DNA from 2 places in the Reyranella humidisoli genome. Region 1 is predicted to be linked to the other one. Evidence: riboswitches for the same ligand, from Rfam matches in the RefSeq annotation. Region 1 holds a riboswitch; the other holds the start of a gene.
What was found. A riboswitch is a leader RNA that binds a small molecule or an ion and turns the genes downstream of it on or off. The one in region 1 is predicted to bind S-adenosylmethionine.
Positions count from the first base shown of each region.

Region 1 (5,429 bases):
CGCGCGGCCGCGGGCGACAAGCGCCGGCACGAGCTGGTCGCGACGGTTGCGGGCCGCGCCCTCTTCAAGCGCGCCCTGCCGATGTGGGCCGCCGCCGAGCAGGAAGTGCGCGACGCGATGGGCACGAAGCTCACCGCCGACCTGCACGGCGCCCTCGACCGCTCGATGGAAAAGCTGGCGCCGCTTTAGTCACGGCGTCCTGGACATCAGAGCAATCGCCCATGAAACAAGGATCCCTCACTTCGTTCGGGATGACACCGGTTCTTTAGAGCGGCGCACTGCGCTCATCCCCCCAATAGTGTCATCCCGAACGAAGTGAGGGATCCTTCGCTTCCCCTCATAACGCGGGAAGCAATGGCTCCGCCCTAAACGTTGGCGGCGAAGAAGCCGAGTTCGAGTTCCATGGCGCGGCGGTAGTTGGCGCGCACTGCTTCCGTGTCCTCGGCATGCTGGTCGAGCAATGACTCGAGCTGGACGGCCAGTTCCTCAAAGCCCGGATCGGCGTAGGTCTTCACCCATTCCGAATAGAGTGGCGCCGCGTTGTTGGCTGCCAGCGTCCGGCCGAGATAGGCGTAGAGGCGCATGCAGGGCGTCATGGCGGCGATCGTCTCGCCGAGATTGCCGCGCCCCGCCGTCTCCAGGAGGAAATCGACATAGGCCCGCGTCGCCTCGACCGGCGTGACACCCGTGAGATCGACCTGCCAGCGGTCGGCGTAGCTCCTGTGCAGCTTCAGCTCCTGCAGGACGCCGGCGATGAGGCCGGCGAAACCGTAGAGGTCCTCCCGCGACCGTGAGTTAGCGAGGCAGAAGGCATAGGCGCGTGCGAACGCCTCGAGGAAATAGGCGTCCTGCGCGACGTAGCCCTTGAAGTTCTGCACGGGTAGCGACCCGTCCCGCAGCCCGCGCACGAAGCCGTGCGCGAGGATGCGTTTGGCGAGGTCGGCATTCGCCGCCCACAGGTCGGCCGACAGCGGCACGCTTGTACTCCAGCCCGATGCGTCAGCCGCCCAGCGCCTGGACGAGATCGCCGATGATGTCCTCGACATCCTCGAGGCCGACCGAGATGCGCACCGTGCCGTCGGTGATGCCGAGCTTGGCGCGCTCCTCGGCGCCGATGCGCATGTGCGTCGTGGTCGCCGGATGGGTGACGAGACTCTTGGCGTCGCCTAGGTTGTTGGAGATGTCGACGATCTGCAGGCGGTTCAGCGTCTCGAAGGCGGCCCACTTGCCGGCCTTGAGATCGAACGTCACCACGCCGCCGAAGTCGGACATCTGCTTCGCCGCCAGCGCATGCTGCGGATGGTCGGGACGCCCCGGATAGAGCACGCGGCCGATCGCGGGATGCGCGGCCAGCGCATCGGCGACGCGGCGGGCATTGGCACAATGGCGCTCGACGCGCAGGCCGAGCGTCTCCAGACCCTTCACCAGCACCCAGGCATTGAACGGGCTGAGCGCCGGGCCTGTGTTGCGGATGATCGGCTGCAGCTTGTCGAGGATGAACTCCTTCGAGCCCAGCACGGCACCGCCCAGGGTGCGGCCCTGGCCGTCGATGTACTTGGTGGCGGAGTGAACGACGATGTCAGCGCCGAACTCGAGCGGGCGCTGCAGGATCGGCGTGGCGAAGGCATTGTCGAGGACGACCTTGGCGCCGGCCTTGTGCGCGAGATCGCATACCGCCTTGACGTCGACGATGTCGAGCATGGGGTTGGACGGCGATTCGAACAGCACCGCCTGCGTCGGCTTCGAAAGCGCCTTCTCCCACTGCGCGAGATCGCCGCCGTCGACCAGCTCGCTCTGGATGCCGTACTTCGGCAGCAGCTCGGCCACGATGTAGTGGCAGGAGCCGAACAGCTGGCGGGCCGCGACGATGCGATCGCCGGCCTTGAGCAGCGCCAGCAGCGCGAAGAACACCGCCGACATGCCGGTCGAGGTGGCGCGACAGGCCTCGGCGCCTTCCAGTGCGGCCAGCCGGTTCTCGAACATGGTGACGGTCGGATTGCCGAAGCGCGAATACTGGTAGTGGTTGCTCTCGCCCTTGAAGGTGGCCTCGGCCTCCTCGGCGCTCGAATAGGCGTAGCCCGAGGTCAGGAACAGCGCCTCCGACGTCTCGTCGAAATTGCTGCGGATCTGCCCGCCGCGCACGGCGCGGGTCTGGGTCCGCCACTTCGAGGTATCGGCTTCGGCCTTCTTCTTCGGAATCGATCCGTCCATCTCACTTCTCCTCTCGCCGCGCGTCCTTTCCCGACGACGCAAACGAAAAACCCCCGACCTGGAAGGACGGGGGTTTTGCGTAACCTCCGACCTTTTAGCGATGTTTAACGTGGTCGCAAGCCGGTCGGCTCAAATCTCCACGGCCGCCTCTATAAGGGCGGCGGTCGCCCGACGCAAGCCCGTCAATCGGGCTTCACGGCGGCCGCCCGGGCGACTTCGGTCCACTTCTTCAGCTCGGCGGCCGTATGCGCGGCCAGCTCCGCGGGCGTCGACGAGGCGATCTCGTAGCCGAGATCGGAGATCTTCTTCGCGACCTCCGGATCCTTCAGCGCCTTCAGCAGCTCCGTGTTCAGGCGCTGCACGATCGGCGCCGGCGTGCCGTGGGGCGCATAGAGACCGGCCCAGGTATAGGCCTCGACACCGGCCACACCCTGCTCGCCGATCGTCTTGAGATCGGGCAGCGCGGGCGAGCGCTTGGCCATCGCGAGGCCCAGCGCGCGCAGCTTGCCCGCCTGGATCTGGCCCATTGCCGGCGCCAGCGCGTCGAACACCACGTCGATCTCGCCGGCGAGCAGCGCCTGCTGGGCCGGCGCCGAGCCCTTGTAGGGAATGTGCTGCATCTTCACGCCGGTGCGCAGCCGGAACAGCTCGGCGGTGAGATGCAGGATCGAGCCGTTGCCCGAGGAGCCGTAGTCGAACTTGGGGCTGCGCTGGATGAGCGCGATCAGCCCCGGAATGTCCCGGGCCGGCGAATCGGGCCGCACCAGCACCACCATCGGCACGATGGCGGCGAGGCCGATCGCGGCGAAGCTCGTCGGATCGTATTTCAGCGACGGATTGACCGCCGGCACGATCGCCATCGTGGAGACCGTGCCCGTCAACAGCGTGTAGCCGTCGGGCGGCGCCTGGGCGAGAAGCTGCCCCGCCAGTCCGCCACCCGCGCCCGGCTTGTTGTCGATGACGAAGGACTGACCCAGCCCCTCGGCCATCTTCGGCGTGACGATGCGCGCGATGATGTCGGGCACGCCGCCCGGCGCGAAGGGGATGAGCACCTTGATCGGCTGGCCCTTCGGCCATTCCGCCTGGGCCCGCGCCGGAACGGCCAGCGCGGCCAGCGACGCCGCACTCAACGCACCGAGTGCAGCGCGACGTGTGATGCTCATCGTTTCCCCCTTCGTTTCTGTTTCTTCTCTATCGGAAGTCCGACATGCCCTCGCTCTTCAACCTCCCCCGTTTGACGGGGGGAGGCTTTTATCGGATCGGCGCGCTCTAGTGCTTCTGCTTGGCCAGCGCCTGCTCGCGAAGCTTGGTCATCGTGATGCGCGAGGTGATGGCCTCGGCATCGGTCTTCACATGGATGATCGAAGGCTTGCCGGCGCCGAGCGCACGCTCGAACGCCGCCTCGAAATCCGCCGTGCGCTCGACCGTCTCGCCGTGGCCGCCGAAGGCGCGGGCGTAGGCCGCGAAGTCGGGGTTCTTGAGTTCGGTGCCATGGACGCGCGTGGGATACTCACGCTCCTGGTGCATGCGGATCGTGCCGTACATGCCGTTGTCGACCACGATGAACACCACATTCGCGCCGTGCTGGACGGCGGTGGCGAACTCCTGCCCGTTCATCAGGAAGCAGCCATCGCCGCTGAACGACACGACGGTGCGGCCGGGCGCTGCGATCTTCGCCGCAACGGCCGACGGCACGCCGTAGCCCATCGAGCCGTTGGTCGGCGCGAGCTGGGTGCGGAAGCCGCGATACTGGAAGAAGCGATGCACGAAACCGGCATAGTTGCCGGCGCCATTGGTGACGATCACGTCGTCGGGCAGGCGCTTGTTCAGCCAACCCACGATCTCCGCGAGATTGGCGGAACCGGGCTGCGGCGTCGGCTCGATGTTCTTCAGGTAGTCGGCGCGCGCCGCGGGCACGGCCGCTTTCCACGCCGAGGCATCGACCGGCTTCATCGCCTTCGCCGCGGCGGCGAACTGCGCCATGCCCGAGTTGATCGGCAGGGTCGCCTGATAGACGCGGCCCAGTTCCTCGGCGCCGGCATGCACGTGCACCATCTTCTGCGCCGGCACGGGCAGGTCGAACATGGTGTAGCCGCCGGTGGTGGCCTCGCCGAGGCGCGGACCGATCGCGATGATCAGGTCGCTCTCCTTGATGCGCTTGCCGAGCGGCGGGTTCACGCCGAGGCCGAGATCGCCGACGAAATTGTCGTGGCGGTTGTCGATCAGGTCCTGGTTGCGAAAGGCGGTCGTCACCGGCAGGTGGTTGGCCTCGACGAACGCCCGGATGTCGTCGCAGGCCTTCGCGTCCCAGCCGCCGCCGCCCAGGATGACCAGCGGCTGCTTCGCCGCGGCGAGCAGTTCGCGGAAGGTCGCCATGTCTTCCGGCGCCGGCGCGCCGCGCGCGACCTTGTAGGGTCCGGTATCTGCGACCTCGACTTCGTCGACCAGCATGTCTTCCGGCAGCGCGATGACCACCGGACCGGGCCGGCCGTTCATCGCGCGATGGAAGGCCTGGCTCACGATCTCGGGGATGCGGCGGGCATCCTCGATCTGGGTCACCCACTTGGCCATCTGGCCGTACATCCGGCGATAGTCGATCTCCTGGAACGCCTCGCGCTCGGCCTGCTCGCGGGCGACCTGCCCGACCAGCAGGATCATGGGCGTCGAATCCTGGAAGCCGGTATGCATTCCGACGCTGGCATTGGTGGCGCCCGGCCCGCGCGTGACGAAACACACGCCAGGCTTGCCGGTCAGCTTGCCGTAGGCCTCGGCCATGTAGGCCGCTCCGCCTTCCTGCCGGCAGATCACGTAGCGGATGGAATTGCGCTGGGCATAGAGCGCGTCGAGGGCGGCCAGATAGCTTTCGCCGGGCACGCCGAAGATCGTGTCGGTGCCGTGGATACGCAGTTGGTCGATCAGAACCTGCGCGCCGCTGCGGCGCGGGTATGCGGTAGCCATTTTCGAGGTCTTTCCCTTACTTCGTGGGTGAGAAGGTGGTGGGCACCAATATCTTGTTATTCATGTGCTTCATATATTCTCGGCTTTTCTGCAAATAGGCCTGCCAGGCGGGATCGGCGGCCATCGCCGCACGGCGCTTCGTGCGGTCGGCGAGATCCTCGTAGCCCCAGATGTGAACGATCTCGTTCACGTTGCCGACCTCGGTCGTATAGTAGCCGACCAGATTGCCGAGATGCTTCAGCTGGACCGGCAGGCCCTCT
Region 1 is NZ_JAHOPB010000001.1:547,404-552,832, forward strand. Features, by position in the region: gene KQ910_RS02695 (MarR family winged helix-turn-helix transcriptional regulator) at 1-189, shown strand, start outside; gene KQ910_RS02700 (TenA family protein) at 366-977, opposite strand; gene KQ910_RS02705 (O-succinylhomoserine sulfhydrylase) at 1,000-2,211, opposite strand; SAM riboswitch at 2,286-2,362, opposite strand; gene KQ910_RS02710 (Bug family tripartite tricarboxylate transporter substrate binding protein) at 2,394-3,374, opposite strand; gene KQ910_RS02715 (thiamine pyrophosphate-binding protein) at 3,481-5,169, opposite strand; gene KQ910_RS02720 (NIPSNAP family protein) at 5,186-5,429, opposite strand, start outside.

Region 2 (5,429 bases), 1.2 Mb from region 1:
GGTCGCGCAGGCCGAGCTCGCCGAGGTTCCTGACCGTGTTCTGCACATACTCGAGGCTGCTGCCGGTGGCGCCATGGCCCTGGCGAATCAGCTTCAGCGCCTCCTTCGCCGGCAGCTTGCCGGCGAACTGCCGATGGGAGCGGTCGGCGAGATAGACCAGCGCCGGTACGATCCGCCCGTTATCCAGATGGATCGGCCGCACCGTCTCCTCATAGACGCCGTCATTGTCGATCTCGCGATGGATCAGGTAGCGGCGCACCTCGTCGTAGGTGGCGGCCGGCAGCCGGTGCGCCAGCCCGCGGCAGGAGCCGCCCGGCAGCAGGCCGAGGATCAGGCCCGGCTTCTTCGGTGTACCGCGATAATGTTCCGAGTAGATGCAGAAGGCGCGGTGCCAGCCTTGCAGCCGCGCGGCCTGGGTTTCGGGTGTCGCGAAGCCCGGGTTCCACATCAACGAGCCGTAGCCGAACACCCACCGAGGCTTAAAGGTGGGCTTTGCGGCGGCGCCCAAGCCCCTAGGCCTGGTGGAGATGGATCAGCGCCCGGCGGATCTCGCGCGTGCGCGTGAACAGGTCGAACAGCTTGTCGCCCTCGCCCCAGCGGATGGCGCGCTGCAGGTAGAACAGGTCTTCCTGGAAGCGCTGGAGGACTTCGAGCACGGCCTCGCGATTGTTCATGAACACGTCGCGCCACATCGTGGGATCGGAGGCGGCGATGCGCGTGAAGTCGCGGAAGCCGCCGGCGGCGAACTTCAGCACCTCGCTGTTGAGATGGCCGCCGAGATCGTCGGCCGTTCCCACGATCGTGTAGGCGATGAGATGCGGGAGATGCGAGGTGATCGCCAGGATGCGGTCGTGATCCTTGGGATCGATCCGCTCGACCAGGCTGCCCAGGCCCTTCCAGAAGGCTTCGAGCTTGTCGACCGCTGCCGCGTCGCTGTCGGGCAGCGGCGTCAGGATGCACCAGCGCCCCTGGAACAGGTCCAGTAGCGCCGCTTCCGGGCCGGAGTTTTCAGTGCCGGCGACTGGATGGGCCGGCACGAAGTGCACGCCCTTCGGAATGTGCGGCGCCATGTCGGCGATCACGGTCTGCTTCACCGAGCCGACGTCGGAGATTATGCAGCCGGGCTTCAGGGTGGAAGCGATGGCCTTGGTGGCCGGGCCGCACGCGCCGACCGGGGTGCAGACGATCACCAGGTCGGCGTCCCTGCAGGCCTCGGCGAGGTCGGTGCCGCAATGGTCGGTGAGCTTCAGCTTGTTGGCGAGGGCGGCCGTCTCGGGGCTGCGCGTCGCCGCGACGATGTGCTTGGCGAGGCCGCGCTTGCGGGCTTCGAGCGCGATGGAGCCGCCGATCAGGCCGATGCCGATCAGCGCGATCTTGTCGAACAGGGGCTCGCTCATTTCTGCGCTGCCACGAAGCGGGCGAGCGAGGCCTGCACCGCCTTCACCTCGGTCTCGGTGCCGACGGTGATGCGCAGATGCTCGGGCAGGCCGTAGCCCGCGACCAGGCGCGGGATCAGGCCGTCGTTCATCATCCACTCGTTGGCCGCCGCGGCGCGCTCCTTCGAACCGAAGCCGACCAGCAGGAAGTTGCCGACGCTGGGCAGCGGCTTCAGGCCGAGCTTCGTCAGCTCCGCGCTGAGCCAGGGCAGCCAGATGTCGTTGTTGGTGCGGCTGGCGTCGGTATGGGCGATGTCGTCGAGCGCCGCGACGCCTGCGATCTGCGCGGCGAGGTTGACGTTGAACGGCTGGCGCAGCCGGCTCATCACATCGACGATGCCGGCCGGGCCGTACATCCAGCCGAGCCGCAGCCCGCCCAGCCCGTAGATCTTCGAGAAGGTGCGGGTCATCACCACGTTCTCGGCCTGGTCGACCAGCTCGACGCCCGACTCGTAGTCGTTCTTGCTGACATACTCGGCATAGGCCGCGTCGATGATCAGCAGCACGTTCTTCGGCAGGCCGGCATGCAGGCGGCGGACATCGTCCTTGGTGACGTAGGTGCCCGTCGGATTGTTCGGATTGGCGAGGCAGACGATGCGAGTCTTGTTCGTCACCGCGGCGAGCAGCGCGTCGATGTCGCTGCCGTAATCCCTGGCGGGCGCCGCGACCGGCGTGGCGCCGACGCCCAGCGCGTTGATCGCGTACATCAGGAAGCCGTACTGGCTGTAGAGCAGTTCGTCGCCCGGGCCGCAGTAGGCGCGGACCAGCAGGTTCAGGATCTCGTCGGAGCCGGCGCCGCAGACGATGCGCGCCGGATCGAGGCCGAAATGGCGTCCGATCGCCTTGCGCAGCTTGCTGGTGTCGCCGTCGGGATAGCGGTGCAGTTCGGACGCCGCCTTGGCGTAGGCGGCCATCGCCTTGGGCGAGGGGCCGAGCGCGCCCTCGTTGGACGAGAGCTTGGCGATCGTCTCCTTGCCGTCGATCGAGTCCTTGCCCGGCACGTAGGGCGCGATCTTCATGATGCCCGGACGAGGGGTGAGCGCGCTCATGCCAGTCTCCTTCGAAAGTTCAGGTCACGGCTTGGCGTCGATCGGCACGGCATAGGCGCCGATCGCCGCCGCTCGTCCGTTTTCGAGGCCCAGGGCCGCTTCTAGTTCGCGCAGGCGCGGATCTTCGTCGGCGATCACGCCCGGCACCTCGACGAGATAGTGATGCACTCCGGCCATGACCTGGTCCAGCGCCGAGGTGAAGGCCGGAAGGCCGGCCTTGGCCAGTGCCGCAGCGATACGGTCGCGGCTCAGGCCGTTGTTGGCCTCGATGGCGATCAGCGCGCGATCCGAGCCACTCGGCTCGGCGTCGATGCGGGCCAGCACGAAGGCCGAGATGCCGCGCGCGCGGGCGTTGGGCATCGACAGGAAGGGCAGGCGGGCGATGACGGTCGGCAGGGTCGTGTCCTTGCCGGCGAGCATCGGCCACCACGGCGTGGAATCGGCCTCGAGCGGGGCGGGGACGACGCCGATGGTCGTCGGCCCGGCGCGCACCGCGGCCAGCACGCCGGCCGGCGTGTCGTGGGCGACGAAGGGGATCTGGCAGCCGAAATGATCGCGCGCGAGGTCCCAGTATCCGGGCTGGTCGGCCGGGCGGCAGATCGCGATCTTGAGGCCGGGCGTCTGGATGAGCGTGAAGGCGCTCATCATCTCACGCCACATGCGATAGACGGCGCCGGCCGGGAACTTCCCGTCATGCGTGGCCAGTCGCTTGCGCAGGACCTGGGCCTCGCGGCCCGGACGCAGCGCCAGGCCGCCCGACGGCTTGGTTGAGGAAATGTGCGCGACGACCTCCGAGCGGCGACGGATCAGACCGTGCAGGTCCGTGTCGATGGCATCGATTTCCTGCCGCAAGATTTCGAGATTGGGAGCGTCCATAAGGCCGTTAATTTCCTGTGCGCAGCGGCGATACTACGTCCGGACGGCCCGCGTAAAGGCAAACAAGCCGCAAGAGACTTGCCTCGCGCCGCCGACGACCGTATAGAGCCTCTCCGTGGAATTTGGGCCGACCGGCTTGCGACCACGTTAAACATCGCTAAAAGGTCGGAGTGCTCGAAAAAAGCCCCCGTCCTTCCGGCCGGGGGCTTTTTCGTTGGCTCCTTCGCGGGAGAGGGCAGTGCTGAACGACCTTACCGATGCCGAGCGCAAGGCGCTCGCCCAGTGCCGCCACGCGGTCCTGGGGGCGGACCGGCCGCTGAGGCTCGACTGCGGCGTCGATCTCGGACCGTATCGCGTCGCCTACCAGACCTACGGCGAGCTGAACGCCGACAGGTCGAACGCAGTCCTCATCTGCCACGCCCTGACCGGCGACCAGTTCGTCGCCGACCGCAATCCGGTGACCGGCAAGCCCGGCTGGTGGGAAAGCATCGTCGGCCCGGGGAAGATCCTCGATCCGGCGCGCTACTTCATCATCTGTACCAACGTGCTCGGCGGATGCCTGGGCACCACCGGTCCGCTCGACACCGATCCGAAGGCCGGCCAGCCCTGGAACCTGCGCTTTCCGGTCGTGACCATCGGCGACATGGTGCGGGCGCAGGTGGCGCTGATCGATCATCTCGGCATTCCCGACCTGTTCTGCGTCATCGGCGGGTCGATGGGCGGGATGCAGGTGCTCGAATGGACCGCCAGCCATCCGAAGCGCGTCTTCTCGGCCGTGCCGATCGCCTGCGCCGCCCGTCACTCCGCCCAGAACATCGCATTCCACGAAGTCGGCCGTCAGGCGATCATGGCCGACCCGGAATGGAAGGGCGGTGACTACCGGCTGCACCAGACGATGCCGTCGCGCGGCCTCGCGGTGGCCCGCATGACGGCCCACATCACCTACCTTTCGGAACAGGCACTGCAGCGGAAGTTCGGGCGCGCGCTACAGGATCGCAATGCGCTGGGGTTCGGCTTCGACGCCGACTTCCAGGTCGAGAGCTACCTGCGCTATCAGGGCTCGACCTTCGTCGATCGGTTCGACGCGAATTCCTATCTCTACATCACCCGCGCGATGGACTATTTCGACCTCGCGGGCGCGCATGGCGGCGTGCTGGCCAATGCCTTCAAGGGCTCGGCTACGCGCTTCTGCCTGATGTCCTTCACCAGCGACTGGTTGTTCCCGACGCGCGAGAGCCGCGCGGTCGTGCATGCGCTGAACGCGGCGGCGGCCAACGTGTCGTTCGTCGAGGTCGACAGCGACAAGGGCCATGACGCCTTCCTGCTCGACGAGCCCGAGATGTTCCGCACGCTCTCCGGCTTTCTCAAGGGTGCCGCGTCGGTGCGCGGGCTGGGAGGTCTGTCGTGAGCACGCCGATTCGTGTCGATCTGCAGCTCATCGCCGACATGGTCGAACCGGGCACGCGTGCGCTCGACGTCGGCTGCGGCGACGGCTCGCTGCTCGCCTATCTGATGAACTTCAAGCGGGTCGATGCCCGCGGCATGGAACTCAGCCAGGCCGGCGTGAATGCCTGCGTAGCCAACGGCCTCTCGGTCATCCAGGGTGACGCCGATACCGACCTGCGCGACTATCCCGACGACGCCTTCGACTACGTGATCCTGAGCCAGACGCTGCAGGCCACGCGCGAGCCGCGCCAGGTCCTGGAGCAGATGCTGCGCGTCGGCAAGCACGCCATCGTGTCGTTCCCCAACTTCGCGCACTGGCAGGTGAGGCTGCGGCTGGTGTTCGGCGGTCGCATGCCCGAGACAACCTCGCTGCCTTACAAGTGGTACGACACGCCCAACATCCATCTCTGCAGTATCGACGACTTTCGCGCGCTGTGTCGGACGATGGGCGTGCGGATCGAGAGGGCGATCGTCCTGAACAACAAGAGCCGCCGCATCACCTTGCCGCCGCTGCTGGCCAACCTGATCGGTGAGCAGGCGGTGTTCATGCTGCGGCGGGACTAGCCGGACGCTACGGGCCTTTGTCGGCCGTCGCCGAGATCGCGAGATTCCTGCCCAGGAA
Region 2 is NZ_JAHOPB010000001.1:1,751,460-1,756,888, forward strand. Features, by position in the region: gene KQ910_RS08590 (gamma-glutamylcyclotransferase) at 1-469, opposite strand, end outside; gene KQ910_RS08595 (prephenate/arogenate dehydrogenase family protein) at 513-1,397, opposite strand; gene hisC (histidinol-phosphate transaminase) at 1,394-2,485, opposite strand; gene KQ910_RS08605 (chorismate mutase) at 2,510-3,361, opposite strand; SAM riboswitch at 3,467-3,542, shown strand; gene metX (homoserine O-acetyltransferase MetX) at 3,603-4,769, shown strand; gene metW (methionine biosynthesis protein MetW) at 4,766-5,371, shown strand; gene KQ910_RS08620 (GNAT family N-acetyltransferase) at 5,379-5,429, opposite strand, start outside.
Region 2: linked by a shared signal. The riboswitch ahead of metX (homoserine O-acetyltransferase MetX) and the one ahead of KQ910_RS02705 (O-succinylhomoserine sulfhydrylase) in region 1 are both predicted to bind S-adenosylmethionine.